Regions from separate parts of the Pantoea rwandensis genome, predicted to be linked through region 1. Evidence: predicted binding sites of a transcription regulator. Region 1 holds the regulator's gene; the other holds the start of a gene.
What was found. Region 1 encodes LexA, which represses DNA repair genes until DNA is damaged. Its sites were predicted from a motif close to TNCTGTATGTACATACAGNA; they were not measured.
Positions count from the first base shown of each region.

Region 2: a site for LexA is predicted at 13,023-13,042, ahead of metR (HTH-type transcriptional regulator MetR). Genes of this name have one in related genera too.

Region 1 is NZ_CP009454.1:162,098-178,044, forward strand. Features, by position in the region: gene dinF (MATE family efflux transporter DinF) at 132-1,454, opposite strand; gene lexA (transcriptional repressor LexA) at 1,581-2,195, opposite strand; gene LH22_RS00730 (diacylglycerol kinase) at 2,301-2,669, opposite strand; gene plsB (glycerol-3-phosphate 1-O-acyltransferase PlsB) at 2,797-5,220, shown strand; gene ubiA (4-hydroxybenzoate octaprenyltransferase) at 5,284-6,150, opposite strand; gene ubiC (chorismate lyase) at 6,175-6,693, opposite strand; gene psiE (phosphate-starvation-inducible protein PsiE) at 6,784-7,194, opposite strand; gene LH22_RS00755 (UTRA domain-containing protein) at 7,265-7,963, opposite strand; gene LH22_RS00760 (ABC transporter substrate-binding protein) at 8,187-9,248, shown strand; gene LH22_RS00765 (alkaline phosphatase family protein) at 9,373-10,182, shown strand; gene LH22_RS00770 (ABC transporter permease) at 10,182-11,030, shown strand; gene LH22_RS00775 (ABC transporter permease) at 11,034-11,819, shown strand; gene LH22_RS00780 (ABC transporter ATP-binding protein) at 11,822-12,814, shown strand; gene LH22_RS00785 (Na/Pi cotransporter family protein) at 12,995-14,620, shown strand; gene gntU (gluconate transporter) at 14,789-15,947, opposite strand, start outside.
Region 2 is NZ_CP009454.1:303,099-319,045, reverse strand. Features, by position in the region: gene LH22_RS01395 (AbrB family transcriptional regulator) at 1-735, shown strand, start outside; gene rarD (EamA family transporter RarD) at 706-1,605, opposite strand; gene LH22_RS01385 (thioesterase family protein) at 1,628-2,098, opposite strand; gene pldA (phospholipase A) at 2,263-3,141, shown strand; gene recQ (ATP-dependent DNA helicase RecQ) at 3,165-4,988, shown strand; gene rhtC (threonine export protein RhtC) at 5,001-5,624, shown strand; gene rhtB (homoserine/homoserine lactone efflux protein) at 5,769-6,392, opposite strand; gene pldB (lysophospholipase L2) at 6,497-7,489, shown strand; gene yigL (sugar/pyridoxal phosphate phosphatase YigL) at 7,522-8,322, shown strand; gene glpT (glycerol-3-phosphate transporter) at 8,355-9,695, opposite strand; gene LH22_RS01345 (carboxylate/amino acid/amine transporter) at 10,129-10,998, shown strand; gene LH22_RS01340 (DUF1456 family protein) at 11,483-11,965, opposite strand; gene metR (HTH-type transcriptional regulator MetR) at 12,061-12,990, opposite strand; gene metE (5-methyltetrahydropteroyltriglutamate--homocysteine S-methyltransferase) at 13,206-15,476, shown strand; gene LH22_RS01325 (dienelactone hydrolase family protein) at 15,515-15,947, opposite strand, start outside.

The DNA of each region.
Region 1 (15,947 bases):
GATGTTCTCCTAATAAATCAGGAAATCACCCACACAACGCGCTACTCAATTGCGCCGTTTGAGATAATTATAGTAGCCAGATAGGATTACGCAAAAAATACAGAATAATCTGTAGGTTACGCTTCGCTTATTCAAACAGTGAACCAGCTGTCGTGTCGCCAGTGACGTCGCCACATCCACCAGAGCGTCAAGCCGCGCAAGGCAAGAAACACCGTCACCGCCAGCCATAAGCCGTGATTACCGAGCCACGGGAGTGTCAGTAAGGCAAGCCCATAACCCACTGCCGCCATCACCATGCTGTTGCGCATTTCACGCCCACGCGTGGCGCCGATAAACATACCGTCCAGCAGATAACACCAGACACCGATCAGCGGCAGAATCACCTGCCAGCCAAGATAACGATCGGCCATCTCTCGCAGTGGCTCAAGCGAGGTGAGCAACGCCACAATTTGAGGGCCGGTTACCGCATAGATGGCGGCGAACGCCAGGGCAACGATACCGGCCTGACGGCAGGCAGCATGCCAAATCAGTAATAAGCGACTGCGATCTCGTGCTCCCACCGCTTCACCGGAGCAGGCCTCCACGGCATAGGCAAAACCATCCAGCGCATAGGCCGTAAACGTCAGGAACATCAGCAGTACGGCATTCACCGCAACAACATCTGGCCCTAAACGCGCGCCCAGCAAGGTGAGTGACGCGAAACAGATTTGCACCATAAGCGAACGCAGCATGATGTCGCGGTTGAGCCGGAACAGGCGTGCCGCATCACCACGCCAACTCTGTTTTAGCAGATTGAAAGAAATGCCACGCAACTTAAGCACACGTACCACCATCCATAACCCCACTCCCAGCGTGACGTACTCTGCCACCGCCGTTGCCGCCGCCGCACCCGCAACGCCCCAGTGAAGCTTCAGCACAAACAGGAGATCGAGCAGGATATTCACCAGGTTACCGACAATGAGCAGCACCATCGGCGCTCGCGCATATTGCACGCCGAGCAACCAGCCTAAAATCACCAGATTGGCTAAGGTCGCCGGTGCGCTAAGCCAGCGAATGTTGATAAAAATTTGTGCCTGGTGCTGCACTTCCGGGCTGCCGCCCATTAATGAGGCTGCGACCAAACTGAAGGGCGCGCGCAGTAATAAAAACAGCACGCCCGCCACCAGAGCGATCAACAGAGGTTGCGTCAACGCCCGCGCCAGGGCGGTTTTATCGTTCGCGCCAAACGCCTGCGCAGTCAAACCCGTGGTGCTCATGCGCAGGAACAGCAGCAACATAAAGATGAAACTGGTCGCCGTTGCACCTACCGCCACGCCACCGAGGTAAATGGGACTATCGAGATGGCCAATCACTGCCGTATCGACGACACCGAGCAGCGGAACGGTAATATTGGAGAGAATCATCGGCAGCGCCAGCCGCCACAATGCTTTATCTGAAGAGGAAAACAGCCGCATTCGCCCGTTCCATTGTTGCGCTGGCCAATCGGACCATTAACCGGCAATCAGCCTGAGGAGGAAAATCAGTGTATCAGACTGCGGTCAGTACAGTGACCAACCGCAGCGGGGGAATTCAACGAGAGATTAAAGCCATTCGCCGTTACGTACGATACCCACAGCCAGACCTTCAACGGTCAGAGCCTGCTCACGGGTATCGACTACAATTGGCTGGAATTCGGTGTTTTCTGGCAGCAAATGCACAATGGCACCCTGCTTTTTCCAGCGCTTGACGGTCACTTCATCATCAATACGCGCCACCACAACCTGACCATTACGGACTTCCTGAGTTTTATGCACTGCAAGCAAGTCGCCATCCATAATCCCGATGTCTTTCATCGACATACCACTCACGCGCAGCAGGAAATCAGCGGTAGGTTTAAACAGATTGGCATCAACCTGATAGTGCGCTTCGATGTGCTCTTGCGCCAGCAGCGGCTCACCGGCGGCCACGCGACCGATCAGCGGTAACCCTTCGGAGACTTCTTCTTCCATTAGCAGGCGGATGCCGCGAGATGCGCCGGATACAATCTCGATGACGCCTTTACGCGCCAGTGCTTTCAGGTGTTCTTCCGCAGCATTGGGCGAGCGAAAACCCAGTTGCGCAGCAATTTCCGCACGCGTTGGCGGCATGCCGGTCTGGTTAATGTGGTCGCGAATCAGATCATAGACCTGTTGCTGCCTGGTGGTTAACGCTTTCATCCCGCCCCCTGGTTGTTTATACAGTCGCTGTGAGTATATACAGGTATTGGCGAAATGAAAACCAAAACAGAGGGAAAAATCAGCGGTTTGAAGATTCTGGAATACCTATCGCAAATGCGACCAGAGCAGCGCGATCCAGACAAACAGAGCCAGTAAGATAGCCAGCAATACCGCCGCTGAGCCCATATCTTTTGCTCGTCCGGCTAAAGGATGGCGCTCTTGCCCAATGCGGTCCACCACCGCTTCGATGGCGCTATTCAGGATTTCAACGATGATCACCAGCACCACGGAGCCAATCATCAGCACACGGGAAATCGCATCAACATCCAGCCAGCAGGCCACCACAATCGCCACCAGTGCGGCAATGGCTTCCTGACGAAATGCGGCTTCATGTTGCCAGGCGGCGCGCAAGCCCTGCCAGGAATAACCGGCTGCATTCACTATTCTTTGAATACCGGTGACGTTATTTGCCATGCTTTGGAACCCTTGATGTGATTTGGCGTCAATATGTGGGCTGTTTGAGGTCGTGTAAGCCACAGATCTTCGTTGCACTTTCTGGTATGCTTGCCGCGCTTTGCTAACAAGAGGCTTTAAGTTGTCTATGTCAGGTTGGCGTAAACTTTATTACAAACTATTGAATTTACCACTCTCTTTTTTGGTAAAGAGTAAGGTCATTCCGACCGATCCTGTCTCAGAACACGGGATCGATCCGACGCGTCCAGTGATGTATGTTTTGCCTTATGATTCAAAGGCTGACCTGCTCACTCTCCGGGCGCAGTGCCTGAAACATGATCTGCCCGATCCGCTGGCTCCGCTGGAGATCGACGGCACGCTATTGCCGCGTCACGTGTTTATTCACGATGGCCCACGCGTATTCCCCTATTTCGTTGCCAATCCTGAGTCGGTGAAGCTATTCCACGACTACCTCGATTTGCACCGCAGTAATCCGAATCTCGACGTCCAGATGTTACCGGTTGCGGTCATGTTTGGTCGTGCGCCAGGACGTGAAATCCAGGGTGAAGATACGCCGCATCTGCGCATCCTTAATGGTGTAGAGAAATTCTTCGCCATTTTGTGGCACGGACGTGACAGCTTTGTGCGCTTCTCGCCAACCGTTTCCCTGCGCCAGATGGCGACAGAGCACGGCACCGATAAGTCGATTGCCCAGAAGCTGGCACGCGTGGCACGCATTCACTTCGCGCGTCAGCGTCTGGCTGCAGTCGGGCCACGTCTGCCCGCACGTCAGGATCTGTTCAATAAGCTGCTGCAATCCAAAGCGATTGAAAAAGCGGTTGAAGATGAAGCGCGCAGCAAAAAAATCTCGCACGAGAAAGCCCAGCAGAATGCCGTTGAGATGATGGAAGAGGTCGCAGCGAACTTCTCGTATGAGGCCATTCGCGTCACAGACCGCGTGATGGGCTGGCTGTGGAGCCGTCTTTATCAGGGCATCAACGTCAACGGTGGCGAGCGTGTGCGTCAGCTGGCGCAAGATGGCCACGAAATTGTGTATGTGCCCTGCCATCGCAGTCACATGGACTATTTACTGCTCTCTTACGTGCTCTACCATCAGGGCCTGGTGCCGCCACACATCGCGGCCGGCATCAACCTGAACTTCTGGCCAGCGGGTCCGATTTTCCGTCGCCTGGGCGCTTTCTTTATCCGTCGTACCTTCAAGGGCAACAAACTCTATTCCACGGTGTTCCGTGAATACCTGGGCGAGTTGTTCAGCCGCGGATATTCAGTCGAGTATTTCGTTGAAGGCGGGCGCTCACGCACGGGCCGACTGCTGGATCCTAAAACCGGCACGCTGTCGATGACGTTGCAAGCCATGTTGCGCGGCGGTAGCCGTCCGATTACGTTTGTTCCGATCTACATCGGCTATGAACACGTCATGGAAGTGGGTACTTACGCCAAAGAGTTACGTGGCGCGGCCAAAGAGAAAGAGAGTTTCCTGCAGATGGTGCGCGGGTTACGTAAACTGCGCAATCTTGGCCAGGGCTACGTTAACTTCGGCGAACCCCTGCCGTTGATGAACTATCTGAACAAAAACGTGCCGGAATGGCGTGATGCGATCGATCCGATTGAACCGCAGCGTCCGGCATGGATGACGCCGACCGTGAATGATATTGCGGCACGTCTGATGGTGCGCATTAACGAAGCCGGTGCAGCCAACGCCATGAACCTGTGCGTCACCGCGTTGCTGGCTTCTCGTCAGCGTTCTCTGACGCGTGAGCAGTTGATTGAGCAACTGGAATGCTATACCCAGCTGCTGCGTAACGTGCCTTATTCGCCGGAAGCGACTGTGCCGGAGATGAGTGCTGAAGCGCTGCTTGATCACGCCATGGGCATGAACAAGTTCGAGACGGAACAAGACAACATTGGCGATATCATCATTCTGCCGCGCGAGCAGGCCGTCCTGATGACCTACTACCGCAACAACATCCACCACATGCTGGTCATGCCATCGCTGATTGCCGCTATTGTGCAGCAGCATCGTGAGATCAGTGAGGCGGAGCTGCTGCGTCAGGTGAGTCTGGTTTACCCGATGCTGAAGAGTGAGCTGTTCCTGCGCTGGGATAACGCCGAGCTGCCAGGCGTGCTGAATGCCCTCTGTGCTGAGATGGCACGACAAGGCCTGATTACCGAGCATGATGGGCAGTTACGCATGAATCCAGTGCGTCACCGCTCGCTGCAATTGCTGGCTGCCGGTATCCGTGAAACGTTGCAGCGTTTTGCCATCACCTTCGCCATTCTGAGTGCCAAGCCGACGATTAACCGCGGCACGCTGGAGAAAGAGAGCCGCACGCTGGCGCAGCGTTTGTCTGTGTTGCATGGCATTAATGCGCCAGAGTTCTTCGACAAAGCGGTATTTACCGCGCTGGTGCTGTCACTGCGTGATGAAGGCTACATCAGTGATTCAGGCGATGCCGATGCGGAACGCACCCACATTATGTGGCAGATGCTGGCAGAGCTGGTGACCGGTGATGTCCGTTTGACTATTGAAAGCGCTGTAGCCCACGAATAACGTCGGGCATCAAAAACAGAAAGGCGACCCTCAACGGGTCGCCTTTTTTATGGCATTAACCACTTAAAACAGGTCAATAAATGGCTGAGTATTGAGAAGTACGCCGATAAACAGCACCAGCCCAACATAGTTATTATTCAGAAAGGCCTGGAAGCAAGGATCGCGTTCACGTTGAGCAATCAGCTTTTGTTGATACACAAAGAAGCCGCCCGCCACCAGCAGTGACCAGTAAAACGCACCGTTCAGATGCAACATCAATCCCACCAGCGCCATTAGCCCCAGCGTGGCCAACTGCAATAAGCCGATGATCAACTTATCGAAACGACCGAACAGAATCGCCGTGGATTTCACGCCAATCTTCAGGTCGTCATCACGATCAACCATCGCGTATTGCGTGTCGTAAGCCACCGTCCAGCAGATATTCGCGAAGAACACCAGCCAGCAAACAAGAGGTAAGGACTCACTAACTGCCGCCCAACCCATTGGAATCGCCCAGCCGAATGCCGCTCCCAATACCACCTGGGGTAAATGGGTGTAGCGCTTCATAAACGGATAGACCCATGCCAGTGCCAGGCCACCAAATGACAGCAAAATCGTCATACGGTTCATGGTCAGCACGAGCGCAAATGCCAGCAACCCCAGCACGACAAACAGGATTTTGGCCTCTTTCTCCGTCACCACGCCGCTCGCCAGCGGACGCGATGCGGTCCGTTTGACATGACCATCCACCTTACGGTCCGCATAATCATTGATCACGCAGCCCGCGGCACGCATCACAATGACGCCGAGCACAAATACCACCAGCACAGACAAAGGCGGCACCGCCATGCCTGATAACCACAGTGCCCACATTGTGGGCCACAGCAGCAACAGCGTGCCAATCGGTTTATCGATGCGCATCAGGCGCCGATAAGCCTGCCATTTGGTCATGGTTAAGGTTTTTTCCACAATCCTTTATCCTTGATTCAGCGCGCGGTACAACGGCGACGCTGGTAAAAACAGTTCAGTTAGCAGCAGCGGTTTGCCTGATAAACGCAGGCGCGAGCGGCGTCCCCACAGATCATCCACCTGGCCGGGATCGATAAAATCGCGGCTCAGCGTCGAGGAGGCGAAAAGATAGCGCCCCAACGGACGGGTGCCAAGATTTTGCAGCATCTGCTCCGGGCCGTTCAACGTGCTTTCTGGCACCACGGTTCGCCCAATCAGCCAGGGTTCGCCATCGCCACACAGCACAATTTCACGTAACCAAAAGCGCTCATCGGCGGGCAGGAATTCCGCTTCTGGCGCCATCTCGTCAGCGGTAATAAAGCTTTCGCGGATCAGTTCCACCGTCACCTGCTGGCAATGCTGCTCGAAACGACGCGTCATGGAGTCTTCCTCCAGCAACCAGTCAAGCAGAGGGGGGGAAAGCAAGGGGGAAGTGGCTGGCAGCCAATGCAGTGCGAGTAACTGGCGCAGCGCGTGATGCGACATCAGGACATCTCCGGAGAAAAAGTTGCCCTAGTTTAACGCAGAGAATCGGGCGTGGCACTGCTGGTTGTGCCACACCCGACAGAAGGGGGATTATTCGCGCTTTAAGCGATTGCTATTGGCTAACCACAGCGTGACCACCAGAATTAAAATCGCCGCTGAATAATAAAGCGTGTCGAACGGGTTTTTGTGGTCAACGATTATTAGACGAATGATTGCGGTGATGCCGATATAGATGAAATAACGCAGCGGAAAGTGATAGCCGGACTGGAAGTACTTCACGATCAGCGCGATAAATTCAAAATAAAGAAAATAGATCACAATGCCTTCGATCAGCAGGTAGGACGACGCCTGCTCACCGGTGCTGAACAGCACATTGGCTAAATGGATTGTCTCTTTGCCAAGGAAGACCACCAGGATGACAGCCAGCGTCACCAAACCCATATTCAGAACCCATTGTAAAACTGAAGCAATAAGCTGCCCCATCGCTGATTTTGTTGTCATTTTTATGCGCCTCAAAGTACGGAAACTTTCTGAGGCTATCATGCTGTAGTGTGATCAAAATCACAATATGCTACACATCAACATCCACACAGAGCGCGTCATAACGCCAGTACTCACAGTCACAGTCGATCACCCGTTTATGTTGATCGCGGTTGATACGTGTAATCAGTAATCCGGGAGTGCCGCTGGCGACATTAAGTGCCGGTGCAGCGCGCGCCGGTAACGGACCAGGAAGAATGGTAAAGCGTGCGCCGCCGTAACGAATGCCATAACGCTGATCGTAGAGGTCGGTGAGCGAGCGGGTCAGATCTTCTTCCAGCAGGCCAGGAAAAAAGGCCGGGTTGAGGTAATGTTCGACATACAACACCGCGCGGCCATCGATACGTCGCAGGCGGCGAATGCGAAATACACTATCGCCTTCTAATAGCTGTAAATGTCGCGCAATCACCAGCTGTGCCGGGACCTCCCGCGCCTCAATCACTTCAGTAAGGGCGATACGGCCTTGTTCGGCCGCCATGGCATGAAAGTGGCTGTGATGGGCCGGGTTATACACCAGCCTTGGCGGTGCGAGAAACCAGCCTCGACGCAATTCACGGTAAATAATGCCCTGCGCTTCCAGCAAGCCCAGCGCCTCACGCAGGGTAATGCGCGTGGTGGAATAGAATTCACTCAAACTGCGTTCTGCCGGTAAACGCCCGCTGGCAAATTCACCGTTTTCAATGCGTTCACTCAGCGCCGTAGCAATCACATCCACCGTTTTTGACGACATTCTTTAGCCTCATTTTGGGGCAATTCTGCACTATGACAGTTCGATGACTACAATATGACAGGCATATCCCACGCTTTCGCGCGCTGTATCCGCATGTGGAGCTGCGCGTCACACCACATTTCACCACCATGGTCATAAAACCTTCATCTGATCGGGCTACATTGGCTCGGTTCTTGCTGGACTAGACCAAGACGTCCCACAACTTACACCCGGAGCAATCGAGATGAAAGCGTTTATCTCCTCTGTAGTAGCCAGTGCCGTACTGCTTGCGCTGCCCGCCGCGCACGCCGCCGATAACGACCTTGCCGCGCTGGAAAAAGCCGCGCGTGCTGAGGGCCAGGTCAACAGCGTCGGTATGCCAGACAGCTGGGCGAACTGGAAAGACACATGGAATTACATCAACAGCAAATATGGCCTGAAGCACAGCGATACCGATATGTCATCGGCGCAGGAGCTGGCTAAATTTGATGCAGAGAAAGAGAACGCCAGCGCCGATATCGGTGATGTGGGCGCCGCTTTCGGTCCGGTCGCGGTGACCAAAGGTCTGGCACAACCCTACAAACCGACGCATTGGGATCAGATTCCGAGCTGGGCAAAAGATAGCGAAGGCAACTGGATGCTGGCTTACACCGGCACCATCGCCTTCCTGATCGACAAACAGCAGGTGAAAGATGCGCCACACAGCTGGGCCGATCTGAAGAAAGGTAAGTATGTGGTCACTATCGGTGATGTCGGCGTGGCTGCTCAGGCTGCGAACGGCGTTCTGGCCGCGAACTACGCACTGGGTGGTGATGAGAAGAACCTGAAGCCAGCGTTGAACTTCTTTGGCGAACTGGCCAAAGAGGGCCGTCTGGGCGTGACCGATCCGGTGATTGCCAACATCGAGAAAGGCGAAATTCAGGTTGCCGTGGTATGGGACTTCAACGGTCTGAATTACCGCGATCAGATCGACAAAAACCGCTATGAAGTGGTGATCCCGTCTGATGGCTCCGTGATTTCAGGCTATACCACCATTATCAACAAATACGCTAAGCACCCGAACGCCGCCAAACTGACGCGCGAATACATCCTGTCTGATGAAGGTCAGACCAACCTGGCGAAAGGTTATGCGCGTCCAATTCGTGCTGAACATTTGACCCTGCCAGCTGACGTACAGGCCAAACTGCTGCCGCAGTCTGAGTACAAAAATGCCCGCCCAATCAAAGACCAGGCCGCATGGGATAAGACGTCAAAAATGCTGCCGCGCCTGTGGCAAGAGAACGTGATTATCAATATGAAGCAGTAATTTGCACACACCCTGGCGGCGCGATGTCGCGCATCGATCTGCAGCGACAACGCTGCGCATCGATACGCAATACGTTGCGCCGCTATGCACAGTGCCCGCAATTTGAATGATGTAAGGAACGGGAATGAAGACAATCCTGGTGGTACTGGATGGCCTGAGCAATCAGGTGGCACAGCATGCGATGGGCTATCTGTTTGCCGAATGCAAGCAGGGTAATGGCCAATACTACACGCTCACCTGCGAGCTGCCTTCGCTATCGCGTCCGCTATACGAGTGCATTCTGACCGGTATTCCGCCGGTAGAGAGCGGCATTATACATAACGGCGTCAATCGCCTGAGCAATCAGCGTAGCATCTTCCATTACGCCCGCGCCGCCGGTTTAACCACGGCCGCTGCCGCCTATCACTGGGTCAGTGAGCTGTATAACCAATCCCCGTTCAACAATGCGCGTGATCGCCACACCGTCGCCCCCGATTTGCCGATCCAATACGGCCACTTTTACTGGGACGACAGTTATCCGGATTCCCACTTGTTTGAAGATGCTGAGAGCCTGCGTCTGAACCACGATCCGGACTTTTTACTGATCCACCCGATGAATATTGACGATGCCGGGCATAAACACAGCCTGTCATCGCCGCAATACCGCAACCGCGCACGAATGGCCGATGGCTATTTGTCACAGTGGATGCCCGGCTGGCTCGCCGCGGGCTATCAGGTGATCGTCACCGCCGACCACGGCATGAACGATGACCGTTCGCACGGCGGTATTTTACCGGAAGAGACGCAAGTGCCGCTGTTTGTGTTTGGTGCAGGCTTCTCACGTCAGCCCGATCTCGAACCGCAGCAGATCGAACTGTGCGGTATTGTCTGCACGCTGCTCGGCATTGAACACGACAAACCCGTGTGTCACGGTTTGCTGGCGGGGCCGCGTTAATGAAGGGCAAAACCCTCGCCACACTGTTACTGCTGCCGTTCGCCTTTTTCTGGGTCGCCTTCCAGCTCGCGCCGCTGTTGTGGATTGCCATTAACAGCTTCTGGAGCGACATGAACGAGCGCTGGGGTATCGATAACTATACCGATATCCTCACTTCGCCGTTTTATCTGCAGGCATTTCGCCTGTCGCTGGATATCTCCATCTGGTCGAGCATTTACGGCCTGCTGATTTCGCTGTTTGCCGGCTATTCCCTGCATCAGTTGGGCAGCGGTCGTTTTCAGCGCTTCCTGATGTCCTTCACCAACATGACCAGTAACTTCGCCGGCGTGCCGCTGGCGTTTGCCTTCGTGATTCTGCTGGGCATGAATGGCTGTCTGACGCTGCTGCTGCGCCACTTCGGCATGCTGGAAGGATTCAAACTGTTCTCGCGTGACGGCATGGTGCTGGTTTACACCTGGTTCCAGATCCCACTTGGCATTCTGCTGCTCTATCCGGCGTTTGATGGCTTACGCAAAGATTGGGAAGAGTCAGCCGCGCTGCTCGGTGCCAGTCGCTGGCGTTACTGGTGGCATATTGGTTTGCCCATTTTGTTCCCGGCGCTGTTAGGGACTTTCGTCATCCTGCTGGCCAATGCCCTGGGCGCTTACGCCACCATTTATGCACTGACCACCGGTAACTTTAACGTGGTGCCAGTGCGAATTGCTGCGCTGGTGTCGGGCGATATCTCGCTCGATCCGAATACCGGCGGTGCGCTGGCAATGTTGCTGGTGTTCATTATGGCGCTGATTACCGTGGTGCAGCAGTATCTGGTGCGCCGCAGTTATCTCAACGCGAAATCACAGGAGTAGAACGTGTCTCGCGCGGAAAAAATTTATCATCGCCTGATTATCTGGCTGCTGCTGATCATCCTCGCCGCCCCGCTGCTGGCGACGCTGCTGTACGGCATATCCACCGACTGGAGTGACACTATTCTGCCGCAGGGCTTCACACTTAAGTGGCTTATCGCACTGTGGAGCGATCCGCGTTTCCTGACGGCGCTCGGTCATTCGCTGCTGATTTGCTTTGGTGCGCTGTTGTTCTCGCTGGTGCTGGTGCTGCCTGCGATGTTTGTAATCGCTTACTATTATCCGAAGCTGGATGCGGTGATGAACGTGCTGATTCTGATGCCGTTTGCCGTACCGCCGGTGGTGTCATCCGTTGGCCTGCTGCAGCTTTACTCGTCATCACCGCTGATGATCACCGGCACGCCGTGGATTCTGGTCGGCTGTTATTTCACCATCGCGCTGCCGTTTATCTACCGCGCCATTGCCAACAATATGCAGGCGATCAACCTGAAAGAGCTGATTGATGCGTCTCATCTGCTGGGTGCCAGCACCTGGCAGGCAGCACTGTTTGTGGTGTTGCCCAACCTGCGCAAAGGCGTGTTTATCGCGGTGTTGCTCTCTTTCTCTTTCCTGATAGGTGAGTTTGTGTTCGCTAACCTGTTAGTCGGCACTCGCTATGAAACCTTACAGGTGTATCTCTACAATATGCGTAACGGCAGCGGCCACTTTACCAGTGCGCTGGTGATCTCCTATTTTGCTGTCGTCCTGCTGGTCACCTGGCTGGCGAATGCCCTCAATCCTGAACGAGGCTGACCATGAGTTATCTGAATGTCACCCAGCTGAACAAAAGCTACGGCCCCACCAGCATCTTTGAAAATATCGATTTCAGCGCCGATGAAGGCGAGTTTGTCACCCTGCTCGGCCCGAGCGGTTGCGGCAAATCGACGCTGCTGCGCTGCATCGCCGGTTTGACCGATGTCGATAGCGGCAAAATTCTGCTGCAGGGTCAGGATATCGTGCCGCTGCCACCGCAGAAACGTACTATCGGCATGGTGTTTCAGAGCTACGCACTGTTCCCCAACATGACGGTGGAGAAGAACGTGGCGTTTGGCCTGAAAATGCAGAAACTGCCAGGCGGCGATATTCAGAAACGCGTTATGGAAGCGCTGGCACTGGTCGAACTGACCGATTTTGCCCGCCGTTATCCGCACCAGCTTTCTGGCGGACAATGCCAGCGTGTTGCCTTAGCGCGCTCCCTGGTCACGCGTCCTCGTTTGCTGTTGCTGGATGAGCCGCTCTCCGCACTGGATGCGCGTATCCGCCGCCATCTGCGCGAACAGATCCGCAACATTCAGCAGGAGTTAAAGCTCACTACGATTTTCGTTACCCACGATCAGGAAGAGGCGCTGACGCTGTCGGATCGCATCGTGCTGATGAACCGTGGCAAGATCGTGCAAAACGGCAACGCTGAAGCCCTCTACACGCAACCAGCCGACCTATTTGCCGCCGGGTTTATCGGCAACTACAACCTGCTGAGTGCGGAACAGGCAACGCAGCTCACCGGCCAGACATTCACGGGTCAGGTAGCGATTCGACCTGAGTCAATCCGCTTGAGTGCACCGCAGGATGGCATTCCGGGCACTATTCTCAGTCACAGCCTGCTGGGTAATGTCATTCGCTATCGCGTAGTGGCGAATAGCGTGGAGTTATCCGTCGATGTGCTGAACCGTAGCGTGGCGGATTTGCACCCTGCTGGCATGCAAATTGGTCTACAGTTAGAGATGTCGACGTTGCGCCAGGTTGCTTAAATTTAACGAAAAATGGGCAAGGCAACGCGGCAGTATTCAGCGTTAATGCAGCCTGTTAATCGTTGTCGAGGCGGCCTGTAGGCTGCCCGTGGTCGCGCTACGGTGCGCCCGCCACTTCGGTGCTCACCCACAGGCTTGCAGTTGGTGCAATGAAAGTCTGAGGATAAGGAACCGCCCGACGTGTTGACCCTGCTCAATCTATTATCTGCCGTGGCCCTGCTGGTGTGGGGCACGCACATTGTGCGCACCGGCATCATGCGCGTGTACGGCGCCGATTTGCGGCGGGTGCTCAGCCGCAGCGTGGAAAAGAAGCCGATGGCGTTTCTCGCCGGGATTGGCGTCACCGCGCTGGTGCAGAGCAGTAATGCCACCACCCTGCTCGTCACCTCATTCGTCGCACAGAATCTGGTGAGTCTGACGCCTGCGCTGGTGGTGGTGCTCGGTGCCGATGTCGGTACCGCCATCATGGCGCGTATCCTGACCTTCGATCTCTCCTGGCTATCGCCGCTCTTCATCTTCTTTGGTGTGGTGTTCTTCCTCAGCCGTAAGCAGACGCGGGCCGGACAAATGGGGCGCGCCGCGATTGGTCTTGGATTGATTCTGCTGGCCTTGCAACTGATTGTCGCCGCCGCCAAACCCATCACTCAAGCGGCAGGTGTGCAGGTTTTATTCTCCACGCTGACTGGCGATGTCATGTTAGATGCACTGCTGGGTGCCGTATTCGCGATCATCAGCTACTCCAGTCTTGCTGCTGTACTGATCACCGCCACGCTCACGGCCACCGGGGTCATCTCGTTCAAAGTCGCGCTGTGCCTGGTGATTGGCGCCAATCTCGGCAGTGGTTTACTGGCGATGATCAATGCCAGCGGTTCCAATGCTGCAGGTAAACGCGTGGCACTCGGCAGCTTGCTGTTCAAATTGATCGGTAGCCTGGTTATTTTGCCTTTCGTCGATTTCATCGCTGATGTGCTCGATAAGTTGCCGGTGAATGACGAGGAGTTGGTGATCTTCTTCCACGTGTTTTATAACCTGCTTCGTTGTCTGGTGATGGTGCCATTTACCGGTCCCATGGCGAGCTTGTGCCGACGCATGATTGCCGATGACCCAGAAAACCAGGTTCACTTAAAGCCCAGACATCTTGATAGCAGCGCACTGGATACGCCGGCATTGGCACTGGCGAACGCATCGCGGGAAACGCTCCGTATAGGCGATGTGGTTGAACAGATGATGGAGTCTTTCAACAAAGTGGTTCACGGTGAGCTACGAGAAGAGCGTGTGGTGCGGCGGTTGGATGATGATGTTGACGTGCTGTATACCGCTATCAAACTCTATCTTGCACGCATGCCGAAAGAAGATTTGCCAGAAGAGGATTCACGTCGCTGGGCAGAGATTATTGAGATGGCGCTCAACCTGGAGCAAGCGGGCGATATCATCGAGCGCATGTGCGCAGATGTGGCCGATAAGTCATTGCAGGCCCGGCGCGCATTCTCCGCCGAAGGATTAGGAGAGTTAAATACTTTGCAGGAGCAGGTGCTGAATAATTTACGCCTGAGTCTGTCGGTATTTTTGTCTAAAGACCTCACCAGCGCCAAACGCCTGCGCCGTTCCAAACACCGCTTCCGCATCCTGATTCGCCGCTTCTCTCATGCACACGTTGAGCGCTTACATCAACAGAACGTGCAGAGCATCGAAACCAGTTCCCTGCATTTAGGGTTGCTGGGGGATATGAAGCGTCTGAACTCGCTGTTCTGTGCAGTGGCGTATACGGTGCTGGATCAGCCGGATGATGAGCGGGATGAGGATTAACCAACAGCCTGCCATAACTACGATGATCAACGGCTGCGGGATTCAGCCACATCGTCATACAGGCGCTACCAACCGGCGGTGCTATTCGTTCAGGTCGCCATCAATGGCGACCTGCCGTGTGGAGAGATAGATTTTATAGGGTGCGCATTACGGCGCACCTGAAAAATCTTACGACAGCAAAGTGAACGCGATCATCCCGACAATGGCACCGGTGGTACCCAGAATGGTTTCCATTAGCGTCCAGGTTTTCAGCGTTTCACCTTCAGTGGCGCCGGTGAAGCGGCCAAACAGCCAGAAGCCGGCATCGTTGACGTGACTAATAATGATGGAGCCGCCCCCGATACAGATCGACAGCGCCGCCAACTGCGCGCCGCTGTAGTGCAGCGGTTCAATTACCGGCATGACCAGGCCCACAGTCGTCAGACAGGCCACGGTCGCCGAGCCCTGAATCACACGGATAGCACCAGAGAGGATAAAGCACGCCAGCGCAATCGGCATCCCGGCGCCAGTGAGCGCATGGCCCAATACCGGACCGACGCCAGAATCCACCAGCACCTGCTTGAACACACCGCCCGCACCGATCACCAGCAGAATAATGCCGGCCGGTTGCAGTGCGCTGCCGCACACTTGCATCACCTTCTCTTTGTCCATCCCCTGGCGATAGGCCAGACCGTAAATCGCCACCAGACACGCCAGCAGGATCGCCGTAAACGGATGGCCGATAAACTCCAGCCACTCGTAGAGACGTGAATCCGGGGTGGTGAAGCGCGCACCGATGGTTTTCAGGCCCACCAGCAGCAGCGGGAACAGGATCAGCGCCAGGCTGAAGCCAAATGATGGCAGTTTACCCTCTTCAATTTCAGGCTGATGGTCTTCTGGCGGCGCACTGAAGCTGACGTGACGGGCAATAAAGTTACCAAACAGCGGACCCGCAATCAGCATACCGGGAATCGCTGCACACAGGCCCAGCAGGATCATCCAGCCAAAATCAGCGTGCATCTGGGAAGCCAGCAGCATCGGAGCCGGTCCCGGCAGCAGAAACGCCGCTGAGGCCGCCACACCGGCAAACAGTGGAATGACCAACTTCACTAAGTTGCCATGGGTGCGACGCGCCACGGCAAAAGCGATGCTAATCAGCAAGACCACCGCCACTTCAAAGAACAGCGGCAGCGCGCAGATCAATCCGGCAATCCCCATCGCGTAGTGCGCCCGGTTTTCACCAAAGGCTTTCAGCATGCGGATAGCGATTTGATCGACTGCGCCGGTTTCATGCAGGATTTTGCCGAACATCGCGCCCAATGCCACCACGATGGCGAGAAATCCGAGC
Region 2 (15,947 bases), 140 kb from region 1:
GTGCGCTTTAGCAACCTTCCAGGGCCAACCGGTGCGTGGGGATCGTCGCCTGGCGGCGCTTCTGCGATGGTGGCGATGGCCGGTGATTTCGGTGCGGACGTGCGCTTAGTGGCGTTTATGCAGTATCTGCGCGTGCTGTTTGTGGCGACTGCAGCCGCGGTGGTGGCACGCATTGGGCTGGGCACCAACGGTGGTGCAGTGGAGCTGGTATGGTTCCCTGCCTTACAAAGCAGCTTCATCCTGACATTGGTGGTGATGTTCGCGGGCGCCTGGCTGGGACAAAAACTGCGTATCCCTTCGGGTGCGCTGCTGCTGCCCGCGCTGATTGGTGCGACGCTGCACGGCACCGATGTTGCCACTTTGCAGGTGCCGGAGTGGTTGCTGGCGCTGGCCTATGCGTTAATTGGCTGGAGCGTGGGCTTGCGCTTTACGCGCCCGATCTTCCTGCTGGCGCTGCGCACCCTGCCGCAAATGCTGGTGTCGATTTTCGGCTTGATGTTGCTGTGTGGTGGATTGGCGTGGATGCTGACGCAAGTGTTGCACGTCGATTTGATGACGGCGTATCTGGCAACCAGCCCGGGCGGGTTGGATACCGTGGCGATTATTGCGGCGGGCAGCCGGGTCGATATCGCATTTGTGATGGCATTGCAGACATTACGCCTGTTCACCATCTTGCTGACCGGCCCGGCTATCGCACGCTTTATCTCACGTTACGCGCACGCGGGTGCGAGCTGAGAATGCGACTGCATCAACGATAAACACGGCGAGCGCCAGCCAGATAAAACCGAAGGTGACCATCTTGTCTGGCGTCAGACTTTCGCCGTAGAACACCACCGCGAGCAGGAACATCAGCGTGGGGCCGAGATACTGGAAAAAGCCCACAGTCGACAAACGCAGGCGTGCACAGGCGGCGGCAAACAGCATCAGTGGAATCGTGGTGATGATGCCTGCGGCGATCAGCTTCAGGTTGAGGCTAAGTGGATTGGCGCTGAGGTGGCTGGTGGCGCTGTCAGCAAAGCCAAACAAGTAGATGGCCGCCAGCGGAAACAGCCATGCGGTCTCGATCAGCATGCCGCTCTGCGCATCCACCTGAATTTTCTTTCTCAACAAACCATAGACGGCAAAACTCAGCGCCAGGCCAAGGCCAATAATCGGCAGCGAGCCAAATTGCCATAGCTGCACCAGCACGCCGAGTGTTGCCAGTAAAACCGCCAGCCACTGCAGGCGGCGGAAGCGCTCGCGCAGGAACAGCATGCCAAACACCACGTTGATCAGCGGGTTGATAAAGTAGCCGAGGCTGGCTTCCAGCATATGCTGATTATTCACTGCCCAGATAAACAGCAGCCAGTTGCCGCCAATGGTGACGGCAGTGACGGCCAGCAACAGCACTTTCTTTGGCTGAGCGAGCACCGTGCGCACCTGCTGCCAGCTGCGGCTCAGGGTAATCAGTACCAGCATAAACAGTGCCGACCAAATCACGCGATGCGTCATGATTTCTGTCGGTGGAACTTCCTTCACCAGCTTGAAGTAGGCTGGCGCAATGCCCCAGATAAAGTAAGCGCCGAGCGCATAACCTATGCCCTGACGCGTTTGTTGCGTATCCATCATGCTTTCCAAAAAAAGGGCATTAGCCAATCAAATAGGTTGCGGTTGCTGTGGCGATATAATCGCCCTGCTGGTTGTGCAGTTCCACTCGCGCCACCGCCACTTTATTACCGGCGCGCAGCAGGCTGCTGGTGGCGACAAAGCGATCGCCGCGTCCAGGGCGTAAATAGTCAACGCGCATATCGATAGTGCCCATGCGCGACAGACGCTGACGCAGTTCCTCTTCGCTGATGCTCTCCTGACGCGACAGCGCATGACTGACGCACACCAGACCGGCGGCGACATCCAGCACTGAGGCAATCACGCCGCCGTGCAAAATATGCTGCGCCGCATTACCGACCAGCATGGTTTTGTTGGCAAAGCCCAACTCGGCGTAATCCGCTTCGAGTCGATCCAGCTCTAAACCCAGCGCCTGATTGAAGGGCATGTGATAAACAAAGATTTCGCCAATCAGGCGGCGAGCTTCCTGCTGTGACAGCAACGGGGATGACATGTTTTCTGCCTTAAGATGTTAAAGAGTTGTGTATATTATGCCGCGTTCGCGCGGCTTTCCAGTTTCAGAAATCGGCACTGATCAACCTGTGTCTTTGCGTGTAGAATGGCGTGCTTTTTGAACATTGCCCTAATAATGACAACACGCAGTTCCTGGAGAATGTTATGCGTAAGCTATACGCGTTGCTGGCCGCAGCTTTGATGATACCTGCGCTGGCACAGGCTGATGAAGCCACCATAAAAGAGGTGCATGACGCCCCGGCAGTGAAGGGCAGTATTATTGCGAACCTGTTGGAAAAACACGATAACCCGTTCGTGCTTTATCCTTACGAAAACAACTATTTGCTCTACACCTACACCAGTGACATGAACAAAGAGGCGATCTCTTCGTACAACTGGGCTGACAAAGCAAAAAACGATGAAGTAAAATTCCAGCTCAGCCTGGCGTTCCCACTGTGGCGTGGCATTCTGGGTGATAACTCGGTGTTGGCCGCGTCTTATACGCAGCGCTCGTGGTGGCAGCTCTCCAACCGTGGTGCGTCATCGCCGTTTCGTGAAACCAACTATGAGCCGCAGATTTTCCTCGGCTGGGCAACGGATTACACTTTTGCCGGCTGGACTCTGCGCGACATCGAAACCGGTCTTAACCACGAGTCTAACGGACGTAGCGATCCGACATCACGCAGCTGGAACCGCGTCTATGCGCGCCTGATGGCGCAGAACGGTAACTTCCTTGCGGAAATCAAACCGTGGTATCGCATTCCAGAAAATGAAAATAACGATGATAACCCCGACATTACCAAGTACATGGGCTACTATCGCGCCAAGCTCGGTTATGAAATGGGTGAAAGTATCTTCAGCGTGGAAGGCAACTACAACTGGAACAGCGGCTATGGCGGCGCGACTTTCGCCTGGAGCTATCCTATCTCTGAGCATGTGCGCTTTTACACCCAGCTGTTCAGCGGGTATGGTGAATCGCTTATCGACTATAACCATCGTCAGACCCGTTTTGGCGTGGGTGTAACACTTAACGATCTGTTCTAACCAGTCAGAAAAACAGGATTACCGTGGCAACATCGGCAGTGCTTAATCAGGAAATGCTGGCGCAGCAGGTATTACAAGATACCTTCGGCTACCAGCAATTTCGCCCCGGTCAGCAAACCATCATCGAAACCGCGCTCGCAGGGCGTGATTGTCTGGTGGTGATGCCGACCGGTGGCGGCAAATCGCTGTGCTATCAAATCCCGGCGCTGGTGCGCGAGGGGCTGACGCTGGTGGTTTCACCGCTGATATCACTGATGAAGGATCAGGTCGATCAATTGCTGGCCAACGGCGTGGCAGCGGCGTGCCTCAACTCGACGCAGACGCGTGAGCAGCAGCAACAGGTCTTTGCGGATTGTCGCACCGGTAAGCTGAAGCTGCTGTATATCGCGCCTGAACGTCTGATGATGGATAACTTCCTCGACAGCCTGCACCAGTGGAATCCGGTGATGCTGGCGGTGGATGAGGCGCACTGTATCTCGCAATGGGGCCATGATTTCCGCCCGGAGTATGGCTCGATTGGTCAACTGCGTCAGCGTTTCCCGGATCTGCCGGTGATGGCGCTGACGGCAACCGCTGACGAAACCACGCGTAATGACATCGCTCATCTGTTGCAGATGGACGATCCGCTGATTCAAATCAGCAGCTTTGACCGCCCGAATATTCGCTACACGCTGGTGGAAAAATTTAAACCGACCGACCAGCTGTTGCGCTATGTACAGGAGCAGCGGGGTAAAAGTGGCATTATTTACTGTAACAGCCGTGCCAAAGTGGAAGACACGGCCGCGCGTCTGCAAAGCCGTGGGCTTAGTGTCGGCGCGTATCACGCCGGTATCGACAGCGCCCAGCGCGCGCACGTGCAGGAAGCCTTCCAGCGTGATGACCTGCAAATTGTGGTTGCCACCGTGGCATTTGGTATGGGCATCAACAAGCCTAATGTGCGCTTCGTGGTGCACTTTGATATTCCGCGCAATATCGAATCCTACTATCAGGAAACCGGTCGCGCCGGGCGTGATGGCCTGCCCGCCGAAGCGATGATGCTTTACGATCCAGCGGATATGGCGTGGTTACGTAAATGTCTGGAAGAGAAAGCGCCCGGCCCGTTACAAGATATTGAGCGTCACAAGCTCAATGCGATGGGCGCGTTTGCCGAAGCGCAAACCTGCCGTCGTTTAGTGCTGCTCAACTACTTTGGTGAAGGGCGTCAGCAGCAGTGCGGCAACTGCGATATCTGCCTTGATCCTCCACGTCGATATGATGGTTTAGTGGAAGCGCAGAAGGCGCTTTCCAGCATTTATCGTACCGGCCAGCGCTTTGGTATGGGCTATATTGTCGACGTGCTGCGCGGTTCCACCAACCATCGCATTCGCGATAACGGGCACGATAAATTGCCGGTGTACGGCATCGGCCGTGAGCAGAGTCAGGAGCATTGGGTCAGCGTGCTGCGTCAGCTGATCCATCTTGGTATGGTGACGCAAAATATTGCCATGCACTCCGCTTTACAGCTCACGGAAGCGGCGCGTCCGGTATTGCGTGCCGAAGTGCCATTGATGCTGGCGGTACCGCGCATCGTCACGGTGAAGAGCCGCAGCAGCTCGCCAAAAGTGCACAGTGGCAATTACGATCGCACCTTGTTTGGCAAGCTGCGCAAATTGCGTAAGGCGATTGCCGACGAATCTAACATTCCGCCATACGTGGTGTTTAACGATGCCACATTAATTGAGATGGCGGAGCAAATGCCGATTACCGCGTCAGAAATGTTGAGCGTGAACGGTGTCGGTCATCGCAAGCTGGAACGTTTTGGTAAACCGTTCCTGGTGATGATCAAAGAGCATGTCGATGAAGAGTAAAGGAAAGAAACCATGTTGATGTTATTCGCCACTGTCGCGCTGGTGCATCTGGTTGCGCTAATGAGCCCAGGCCCGGACTTCTTCTTTGTGTCGCAAACGGCGGCCAGCCGCTCGCGCAAAGAGGCGATGATGGGCGTGTTGGGTATTACGTTGGGGATCGTCATCTGGGCGGGCGTGGCGCTGATGGGCCTGCATCTGATCCTGCAGAAAATGGCCTGGCTGCATGAAATCATCATGGTGGGCGGTGGTTTGTACTTGCTGTGGATGGGCTGGCAGTTGCTGCGCTCAGCTCGTCAGCAGCACAAAGCCCCACAGGTTAATGCGCCGGTGGTGGAACTGCCAAAGAAAGGTATGAGTTTCCTGAAAGGTTTTCTGACTAATCTGTCGAACCCGAAAGCGATTATCTACTTCGGCAGCGTGTTTTCACTGTTTGTCGGCAATGATGTGGGTGCGATGGAGCGCTGGGGCCTGTTCATGCTGATCGTGGGTGAAACCTTTGCCTGGTTTACGCTGGTGGCGGCAATCTTCGCGCTGCCGTGGATGCGGGATAAGTATCAGCGTATGGCGAAGTGGGTTGATGGCATGGCGGGTGTGCTATTTGCCGGATTCGGCATTCACCTGATTATTTCTCGTTAAATCGATTTTCCTTGCCATTTCGGCACCGGGCAGTGCTCGCCCCTCACGTACCTCGTGTACGTTCCGGGGTTTGTGCGGCTTGCCGGCGCCGAACTGGCTGCACCACCGACGATTTACCCTCGGTGTGACTGATTGCAAAACCTCTTACGCGATTCTGCGCGCACTTGCCAGCAAGGCTCCGACGGCCATAAACAAGCCACCAAAGGTGCGGTTCATCAGCTTCATCTGTTTTGGCCCTTTAATCCAGCCCGCAATGCGTGTTGCCAGCGTGGCGTAACCAATCATCACAATAATATCAACCACGATGGTGGTGACACCGAGCACCAGATACTGCATGAGCTGCGGCTGGTGTGGCTGAATGAATTGCGGAAATAGTGCGGCGAGAAACACGATGCTTTTCGGGTTGGTAAGATTTACCAGGATAGCGCGTTTGAACAAACGACGACGCGGCATCGCTTTCGCCACGGCATCCAAATCAATACCGCCTGCGGAACGCCATTGCTGAATCCCAAGCCACACCAAATACGCGGCACCTGCCCACTTCAGTACTTCAAAGGCCATGATCGATTGTGAAAATAGCGCCCCCAAACCGGCGCCGACTAGCACGATGTGAATCGCCAGACCCAGCTGTAAGCCAGTGATGGAAGCCGCCGCGCCGCGATAGCCATGGCTAATGCCGGTGCTCATGGTGTTGATGGCACCAGAACCGGGTGAAAGACTGAGGATAGTTGTAGTCAACAGGTAGGTTAACCACCATTCAATGGTCATGTGTGACATTCCCTGAAGTGAACGAAGTGTGACACAATACGCCAGAATATCGCGGTGCGCTATGGCGTACAGGCGCGCGATGAGGCTTTTTTTCAGGGGGACGGATGCAGCATCACAAACAGAGTTGGCTCGGGCGTGAGAAAGGCTTTTCGGCCTTTGCTACGGGTCCGCTGCTCGACTTCTGGCGACGTCGTGAGGAGTGTGAATTTACCGGCGTCGGTAACCTGAAGATTCGCTATGTTCGTTTCACCTCACCGCAACATCGCCGTGTCATCCTGATTGTGCCCGGCCGCATCGAAAGCTATATCAAATACCCGGAACTGGCTTACGATCTGTTTCACTGCGGCTATGACGTGGTGATAATTGACCATCGCGGGCAGGGCCGTTCCGATCGCTTGCTGGCGGATACTCATCGCGGGCATGTGGTGGAATTCAACCATTACGTTGACGATCTGGAAACGCTGTATCTGAAAGAGATAGTCAGCAACCATTATCAGCAACGCTACGTGCTGTCCCATTCGATGGGCGGTGCAATTTTGGCACTGTTTTTAGCGCGCCAGCCGCAGGCATTCCATGCGGCGGTATTCTCGGCACCGATGTTTGGCATTGTGTTGCCGTTGCCCGACTGGATGGCGTACCCGATTTTAGACTGGGCGGAAAAACTGCCGGCAATCCGCGAACGCTATGCGCTCGGCACCGGCCGCTGGCGGGCCAGCCCGTTTGGCATTAATCGCCTGACGCACAGTCGTGAACGCTATCGGCGCAACCTGCGTTTTTACGCCGACGATCCGGGGTTGCGTGTGGGAGGGCCGACCTATCATTGGGTGCGTGAAGGCGTCTATGCCGGACGCAGCATCATCAGTCAGGCGGCGAAAATTACCACACCGGCGCTGGTGTTACAGGCCAGCGAAGACGATGTGGTGGATAACCGCGCACAAGATATTTTTTGTACGGCGATGGCCGATGCGGGACATCCCTGCGAAGGAACCGTGCCGTATGTGATTCAAGGCGCGCGTCACGAGATTTTGTTCGAAACAGACGCCATGCGCGCTGAAGCGCTTAACCTGGTGGTCGATTTTTTCGAGCGCCACGTTTAACTCATTTTCCGACATCAATACCAGAGGTTTACATGTACCACATCGTCGCATCCGACCTGGATGGCACGCTGCTCTCACCGGAACACCGCCTGACACCTTTTGCTCGCACCACGCTGCAGGAACTGGTGGCGCAAGATGTTCACTTCGTTTTCGCCACCGGTCGTCACTATATCGACGTGGGCCAGATGCGCGATAACCTCGGCATTCCGGCGTACATGATCACCTCTAACGGTGCTCGTGTGCACAATGCAGCAGGTGAACTGGTGTTTAGCCATAACCTCGATGCCGATATTGCCAGCGAACTCTACGGTTTGCAGTATCACGATGAGCATATCCTGACACACGTGTATCGCGACGATGAGTGGTATATGAGCCGCCATCGCCCGGAGGAACAGGACTACTTCCGCGAGTCGGTGTTTAACTATCAGGTGTACCAGCCAGGCATGCTGGAAACCGACGGTATCAGCAAGGTGTTCTTTACCTGTGACGATCCTGAGCGTCTGGCGCCACTGGAACTGGCGATTGAAGCGCGCTGGGGCGATCGCGTGAATGTCAGTTTCTCACTGCCGACCTGTCTGGAAGTGATGGCGGGTGGTGTATCGAAAGGGCATGCACTGGAAGCCGTCGCCAAACAACTCGGATACTCATTGAAAGAGTGCATCGCTTTTGGCGATGGCATGAATGACGTGGAAATGCTGAGCATGGCGGGTAAAGGCTGCATTATGCGCAATGCGCACCAGCGCCTGAAAGATACGCTGCCAACGTTAGAAGTGATTGGCAGCAATGCTGAAGATGCGGTGCCGCATACGCTGCGCAAGCTGTTCCTTGCTTAAAAAAATGGGCCGGAATCACCGGCCCATTCTCGTTATGCCATCTGCTTCTTGTGCTTATGTTCACTGATCATGGTGAGCAGCAGTAAAATCACGGCTAACACCGATCCGGCAATCATCACCATGAAGCCACCATCCCAGCCGAAGTAATCCACGGTGTAACCGACAATCGCACTGGCTGCCACCGATCCACCAAGATAACCAAACAAACCGGTAAAGCCCGCGGCGGTACCAGCGGCTTTTTTCGGCGCCAGCTCCAGCGCGTGCAGACCAATCAGCATCACCGGGCCGTAAATCAGGAAGCCAATGACGATCATGCACAGCATATCGATACCTGGATTGCCTGGCGGGTTAAGCCAGTACACCACCGTCGCGATGGTCACCAGCGTCATAAAGAACACGCCGGTCGCGCCACGATTGCCTCGGAACACCTTGTCCGACATCCAGCCGCACAGCAGGGTGCCGGGAATGCCTGCATATTCATAGAAGAAGTAAGCCCACGAAGATTTATCCAGCGTGAAGTGCTTCACCTCTTTCAGGTAAGTGGGTGACCAGTCGAGAATGCCGTAACGCAGCAGATAGACAAACACGTTAGCCAGCGCGATATACCATAGCAGCTTATTAGGCAGGATGTACTGCATGAAAATCTGCTTTGCCGTTAACTCCTGCTCGTGGTTGTCGTTGTAATCGGGCGGGTAGTCGTTCTTGTAAGCTTCAATCGGTGGCAGGCCACAAGACTGCGGCGTATCGCGCATCAGGGCAAAGGCAATAATGGCGATGAGGATGGCACCAAACGCCGGCATATAGAGTGCGGCTTTCCAGTCGTTAAACCACGCCATACCCAGCAGGAACAGCAGTGGGGGAATGCCGCCGCCCACGTTATGGGCGCAGTTCCACACCGAGACAATCCCGCCGCGCTCCTTCTGTGACCACCAGTGCACCATGGTGCGCCCGCATGGCGGCCAACCCATACCCTGGAACCAACCGCACAGGAACAGCAGCACAAACATCACCATGATGCTGGAGGTGGCCCACGGCACAAAGCCCATAAAGAGCATCACCGCAGCGGCCAGAATCAGTCCGGCAGGTAAAAAGACGCGTGGATTTGAACGGTCAGAGACGGAACCCATGATGAACTTGGAAAAACCGTAGGCGATGGAGATTCCGGACAGCGCAAAGCCAAGATCGCCACGCGAAAAGCCCTGCTCAACTAAATAGGGCATCGCCAGCGCAAAGTTTTTACGGACCAGGTAATAGGCGGCATAGCCAAAGAAAATGCCGATGAAGATTTGCCAGCGTAGCCGACGATAAAGCGGATCGACACGATCGTCAGCGACTTGCGGCTGATGCGGTGCCGGTTTGAAGATACTCAACATGTATGTGGCCCTCCAGGGCGCGATATTTTTATAAATTCCCAGCAGGTTGGGTCAAAAGCCCTCTGGCGTAACAACAAAACCAAAGTTCCATTTCGCGCAAAGGATAGTGATGGTTGCGCCACGTTACTGTGATGTGTGACACAATTGTTACACTTTGATGACATTAAAGAGCGATATAAACCAAAAAATGTTGGTATTCGCGCATGAAGCGTCGGGGCTTTTGGGTTTGGAAGGGGAATCCGTTGCTGCGTCGAATGACATTCACTGCATCCGCAATCCGCGAGCTGATTTCGGCAGTGGACCTCATCTCAATGAGAGAAGAGGATTCGGCGATTTGTTTGATTTTAATTTGACCACTCGTCAACCAGAAATTTCAGCCCGTCCACGACAGTTTGTTTACACTAGCGCCACTGTTCATTTTGGGATCAATACCGTGCTGTTACTGATCGTTACCACCATTTTGTGGGCTTTTTCCTTTAGTTTGATAGGGGAATACCTTGCGGGCCAGGTTGACTCCTGGTTCTCTGTGTTGATGCGCCTTGGGTTGGCTGCGCTCGTTTTTTTGCCCTTCCTGCGCTGGAAGGGCTATCGCGCCTCAACCATCCTGCTGTACATGCTGGTGGGAATGCTGCAACTCGGCGTCATGTATCTGCTAAGTTTTGAGGCTTATACCTACCTCAGCGTGACAGAATTCCTGTTGTTTACCGTGATGACGCCGCTCTACGTCACGCTGATTTACGATTTGCTCAGCAGACGTCGGCTGCGAATCGGCTATGCCTTCAGCGCGCTGCTGGCGGTAGCCGGTGCGGCCATCATTCGCTATGACAAAGTTAGCGATCATTTCTGGTTCGGTTTGCTGCTGGTGCAGGCGGCAAACATCTGCTTTGCCATCGGTATGGTCGGCTACAAGCGCCTGCAGGAAACCCGCCCAATGCCGCAACACACGGCCTTCTCGTGGTTCTATCTTGGCGCGGTGATCATCGCCATCATTGCGTGGAGCTTGTGGGGTAACCCGAACAAACTGCCGACCACCTCACTGCAGTGGGGCATTCTGGTGTGGCTAGGCGTGGCGGCTTCCGGGCTGGGCTATTTTATGTGGAACTACGGTGCGACGCAGGTCGATGCCGGTACGCTGGGCATCATGAACAACATGCACGTGCCGGCGGGCTTGCTGGTGAACCTGGCGATCTGGCAGGAAAAACCGCACTGGCCGAGCTTTATTGCCGGGGCGATTGTCATTTTCGCTTCGCTATACGTGCACAAGCGTTGGGTGGTGTGGCATGGGTCCAAAAGCGATGCCTAAATGGCCGAGCTGAATGGCTAACAAGCACGTTGCTTTGCTCTGTTATCAAAGCGACGCTAAAAGCTTAAGAGAAGGGATGGCGTGGCAGTGGAGCAAAGCGTCCGAGCCATAGATGACGAGGCCGATCCACAGGGAAGTAAGATTCCTTCGTGATCGGAGCGGCCTGCATCTGACCTGATATCAAAGCGACGCTCAAAGCTTAAGGGAAGGGATAGCGTGGCAGAGGAGCAAAGCGTCCGAGCCATAGATGACGAGCCGATCCACAGGGAAGTAAGATTCCTTCGTGATCGGAGCGGCCTGCATCTGACCTGATATCAAAGCGACGCTCAAAGCTTAAGGGAAGGGATAGCGTGGCAGAGGAGCAAAGCGTCCGAGCCATGGATGGCGAGGCCGATCCACAGGGATGTGGGATTCCTTTGCGATCTGCCACGCTATCCCTGACTGAGCACAAACACACAGCAATCAGCCCATTCCTGAAAAGCCATCAGCCCTTTTTCGCAGGCGCCGCAGGACGATTCATCATCGTCAGTCCCTTCAGAAAGTTACGCAGAATCTGGTCACCGCACTCGCGGTAGTTCTTATGGTCCGGATTACGGAAAATCGCACCGACTTCAGCCTGTGAAATCTTAAAGTTTGCCTTCTCCAGCACCACGGGAATATCCGTGGTCTTCAGCGCAAACGCGATACGTAGCTTCTTAATGAAAATATTGTTATTCATACGGCGTTCAACCGAAGGTGCGGGCGCATCTTCACTCTTACCGCGACGGAAGAAAATCAAACCGTTGAGGAAATAGCCCATCAGCACGTCCGGCAACTTACGGAACGCCGCATCATCATCCTTCTTCATCCACGCCTGCACATCCTCCAGCGGCACTTCACTGCCCGCTAAGGCAAAAATCTCCACCACTTTGCTATCGCTCAAATCAAGCATATAGCGCACGCTGCGCAGAACATCGTTACTCGTCATGGTGAAACTCTCTTGGTCGCGGATTGAGGCGGCGCATTATAGAGCAGGCCGGGCAGGGATAACAGCACGGGCGACACAGGTCGCCCATGGGATGATCAAGAAATTGACTGCAATGAACCCGGGCGAGCGGCATCGCGTACAAACGGCAGATGGTCACAGGCGTGCTGGCGGGCGAAGCGCACAAAGGCTTCTAACACCGGCTGACGCTGCTCACCATCGCGCACGGCGGCATATAAACGGCTCCACAAACCCTCACCCAATGTTTTGGTCACCACCAGACCCTGCTTTTCAAAACTCTCCACCACCCAATGCGGAAGGGCCGCAATACCCATCTGTGCTGACACCATCTGAATCAGCAACAACGTATTGTCCACACTCTTCAACGCCGGACTGATACCTGCAGGCTGCAGGAAATGACGCCAGATATCGAGACGCTGACGCTGCACCGGATAGATCATCAGCACCTCATCGGCTAAATCTTCTGGTGAGATATGTTCCAGCTTTGCCAGCGGATGGTCCGGGGCCAGCACCAGACGCACCTCAAAATCAAACATCGGCGTATAGAACAAACCGCTGCGCGGCAGGATATCGGAGGTCAACACCACATCCAGTTCGCCCTGCTGCAAGGCGGGCTGGGGATCAAAAGTCACACCCGATTTAAAATCGACCACCACTTGCGGCCAGCTCTGGCGGAAATTATTGAGGGCCGGCGTCAGCCACTGAATGCAGCTGTGGCATTCAATGGCAATGCGCAGCGTGGTCTGATGCGGCTCGTGGCATGCCTGCAACGCCTGCTGAATCTGCGGCAAAATCTGCTCGGCCAACTGCAGCATGATTTCCCCCTGTGGCGTAAACCGCAACGGCTGGCTCTTGCGCACAAACAGGCGAAAGCCCAGCCGCTGTTCCAGATCGCTGAACTGATGAGATAACGCCGATTGTGTCTGATGAAGCTGAGCGGCGGCAGCGGCCAACGAGCCGGTATTCTGCAACGCCTGCAGCGTTCTCAGGTGTTTGAGTTCGATCATGAGAGTCCTTCACATCGAGATTGAACAAATTGCGCTTGAGGAACATACAGTACCCGCAGATTATGGCGGTGTAAACATCTGGACGGCTAAACATCTCAAGCAAGCGCCACCGCCACATGACTTTCGTCCAGTTCAGGCGTTCAGCGGACGGCAATTTCACTCGCTGGATGAACGTAAACGGGCTCGACTCGTTAAGCATATCTGGAGATCACTAAATGACCATTCTGAACCATACGCTCGGTTTCCCTCGTGTCGGTCTGCGTCGTGAACTGAAAAAAGCACAGGAAAGCTACTGGGCAGGCAACAGCTCACAGGAAGCGCTGCTGGCCGTGGGGCGCGAGCTGCGCGCTCGTCACTGGCAACAGCAGAAAGACGCGGGGGTGGATCTGCTGCCCGTGGGCGATTTCGCCTGGTACGATCATGTGCTGACCACCAGCCTGATGCTGGGCAATGTGCCGGCGCGCCATCAGAACCAGGATGGATCGGTCGATCTCGATACGCTGTTCCGTCTGGGACGTGGCCGCGCACCCAGCGGTGAACCTGCCGCCGCCGCTGAAATGACCAAATGGTTCAACACCAACTATCACTATATGGTGCCGGAATTCACGCAAGGCCAGCAGTTCTCACTGAGCTGGACACAGCTGCTCGAAGAAGTGGACGAAGCATTGGCGCTGGGTCACCCGATCAAACCGGTGCTGCTGGGGCCGGTCACTTACCTGTGGTTGGGCAAAGTCAAAGGTGAGCCGTTTGACCGCCTGTCGTTGCTGACAGCGATTCTGCCGGTCTATCAGCAAGTGCTGGCTGAACTGCATCAGCGCGGTATTGAATGGGTGCAGATAGATGAACCCGCGCTGGTGCTGGAGCTGCCACAGGAATGGCGTGAGGCGTTCAAGCCTGCCTACGATGCGCTGCAAGGTCATGTAAAACTGCTACTGACGACCTACTTTGACAGCATTGGTCAAAATCTCGATGTCATTAAGACGCTGCCGGTTCAAGGTTTGCACGTTGACCTGGTGCATGGCAAAGATGACATCCAGCATATTCACCAACAACTCCCGACCGACTGGCTGCTCTCAGTCGGGGTGATCAACGGCCGCAATGTCTGGCGTGCCGATCTCAGCCGCTGGTTCGATCGCCTGAAACCGCTGGTCGGGCAGCGTAAAAATCTGTGGATTGGTTCCTCCTGCTCGCTGCTGCACAGCCCGATCGATCTCAGTGTCGAAACCCGGCTCGATGCGGAAGTGAAAAGCTGGTTTGCCTTTGCTTTACAGAAGTGTGCTGAGCTGAAGTTGTTGAGCCAGGCGCTCAATAATAACGATGCGGCCTCGCTGACGGAGTGGAGCGCGCCGATTCGTGCTCGTTCTCATTCTTCGCGCGTGCACAATGCCGCAGTGGGTGCACGTCTGGCGAATATTCAGGCCAAAGACGTTGAGCGCGCCAGCCACTATGACGAACGTGCCAAAGCGCAGCGCCATCGCTTTAATCTGCCAGCCTGGCCGACCACCACGATTGGATCCTTCCCGCAAACCACCGAAATTCGCGGCCTGCGACTCGACTTCAAAAAAGGCAATATCGATGGAGGCCACTATCGCACCGGCATCGCGGAGCACATCAAGCAGGCGATTGCCGAACAGGAACGGCTCGGGCTGGATGTGCTGGTGCACGGCGAAGCAGAGCGTAATGACATGGTGGAATACTTCGGCGAAAACCTCGATGGCTTCGTGTTTACGCAAAATGGCTGGGTGCAAAGCTATGGCTCTCGCTGTGTGAAGCCGCCGGTGATTATCGGTGATGTCAGTCGCCCGCAGCCGATTACCGTTGAGTGGGCGAAGTACGCGCAATCGCTGACTGATAAGCCAGTGAAGGGTATGCTCACCGGCCCCGTCACGATTCTGTGCTGGTCATTCCCGCGTGAAGACGTGACGCGGGAAACCCTTGCTAAACAGATTGCACTGGCGCTGCGTGATGAAGTGGAAGACCTGGAAAAAGCCGGGATCGGGATCATTCAGATTGATGAACCCGCTCTGCGCGAAGGCTTACCATTGCACCAGTCGGACTGGGCTGCGTACCTGACCTGGGCAGTTGATGCCTTCCGCCTCAACGCGGCTGTGGCGCAGGATGAAACGCAGATCCACACGCACATGTGTTATTGCGAGTTCAATGACATCATGGATTCGATAGCGGCACTGGACGCGGACGTGATTACCATCGAAACCTCACGCTCGGATATGGAATTGCTGGATGCGTTTAAAGCGTTCGAATACCCGAACGAAATTGGGCCAGGTGTGTATGACATTCATTCCCCGAACGTACCCAGCGTGGAATGGATTGAAGATCTGCTGCACAAAGCGGCTCAAAGTATTCCGCCCGCACGTTTGTGGGTCAACCCGGACTGTGGTTTGAAAACCCGCGGCTGGAGTGAAACCCGGCAGGCGCTGGCGAACATGGTGACCGCCGCGAAAAAGCTGCGCGCAGAATCGGCGTAATCGCGATAAACAGGGGCGCCGTGCAGCGCCCCTTGTTATTACGCGTTGGGTGCAACGCCATACTGCTTAAACCAGGCCAGCATCCGTGCCCAGCCATCAGCGGCTGAGTCAGCATGGTAGCTTGGGCGATAATCGGCATTAAACGCGTGTCCCGCTTCCGGATACACCACGATCTCCGCTTTGGCATTGGCGGCATGCAGCGCCTGACGCATCTTATCAATGCTCTCTAACGGGATGCTCTCATCCTGACCGCCGTACAATCCGAGCACCGGTGCGTTAAGATCGACGGCCACATCGATAGGATGTTTTTGTTGTTTGAGGGTTTTCTCACCCTCTAACCGACCATACCAGGCCGCCGCCGCCCGCACCTGCGGATTGTGCGCGGCGAACAGCCAACTGATGCGTCCGCCCCAGCAGAAGCCCGTGATTGCCATGCGACGAATATCGCCATCGTGGCGTGCGGCCCAGTTG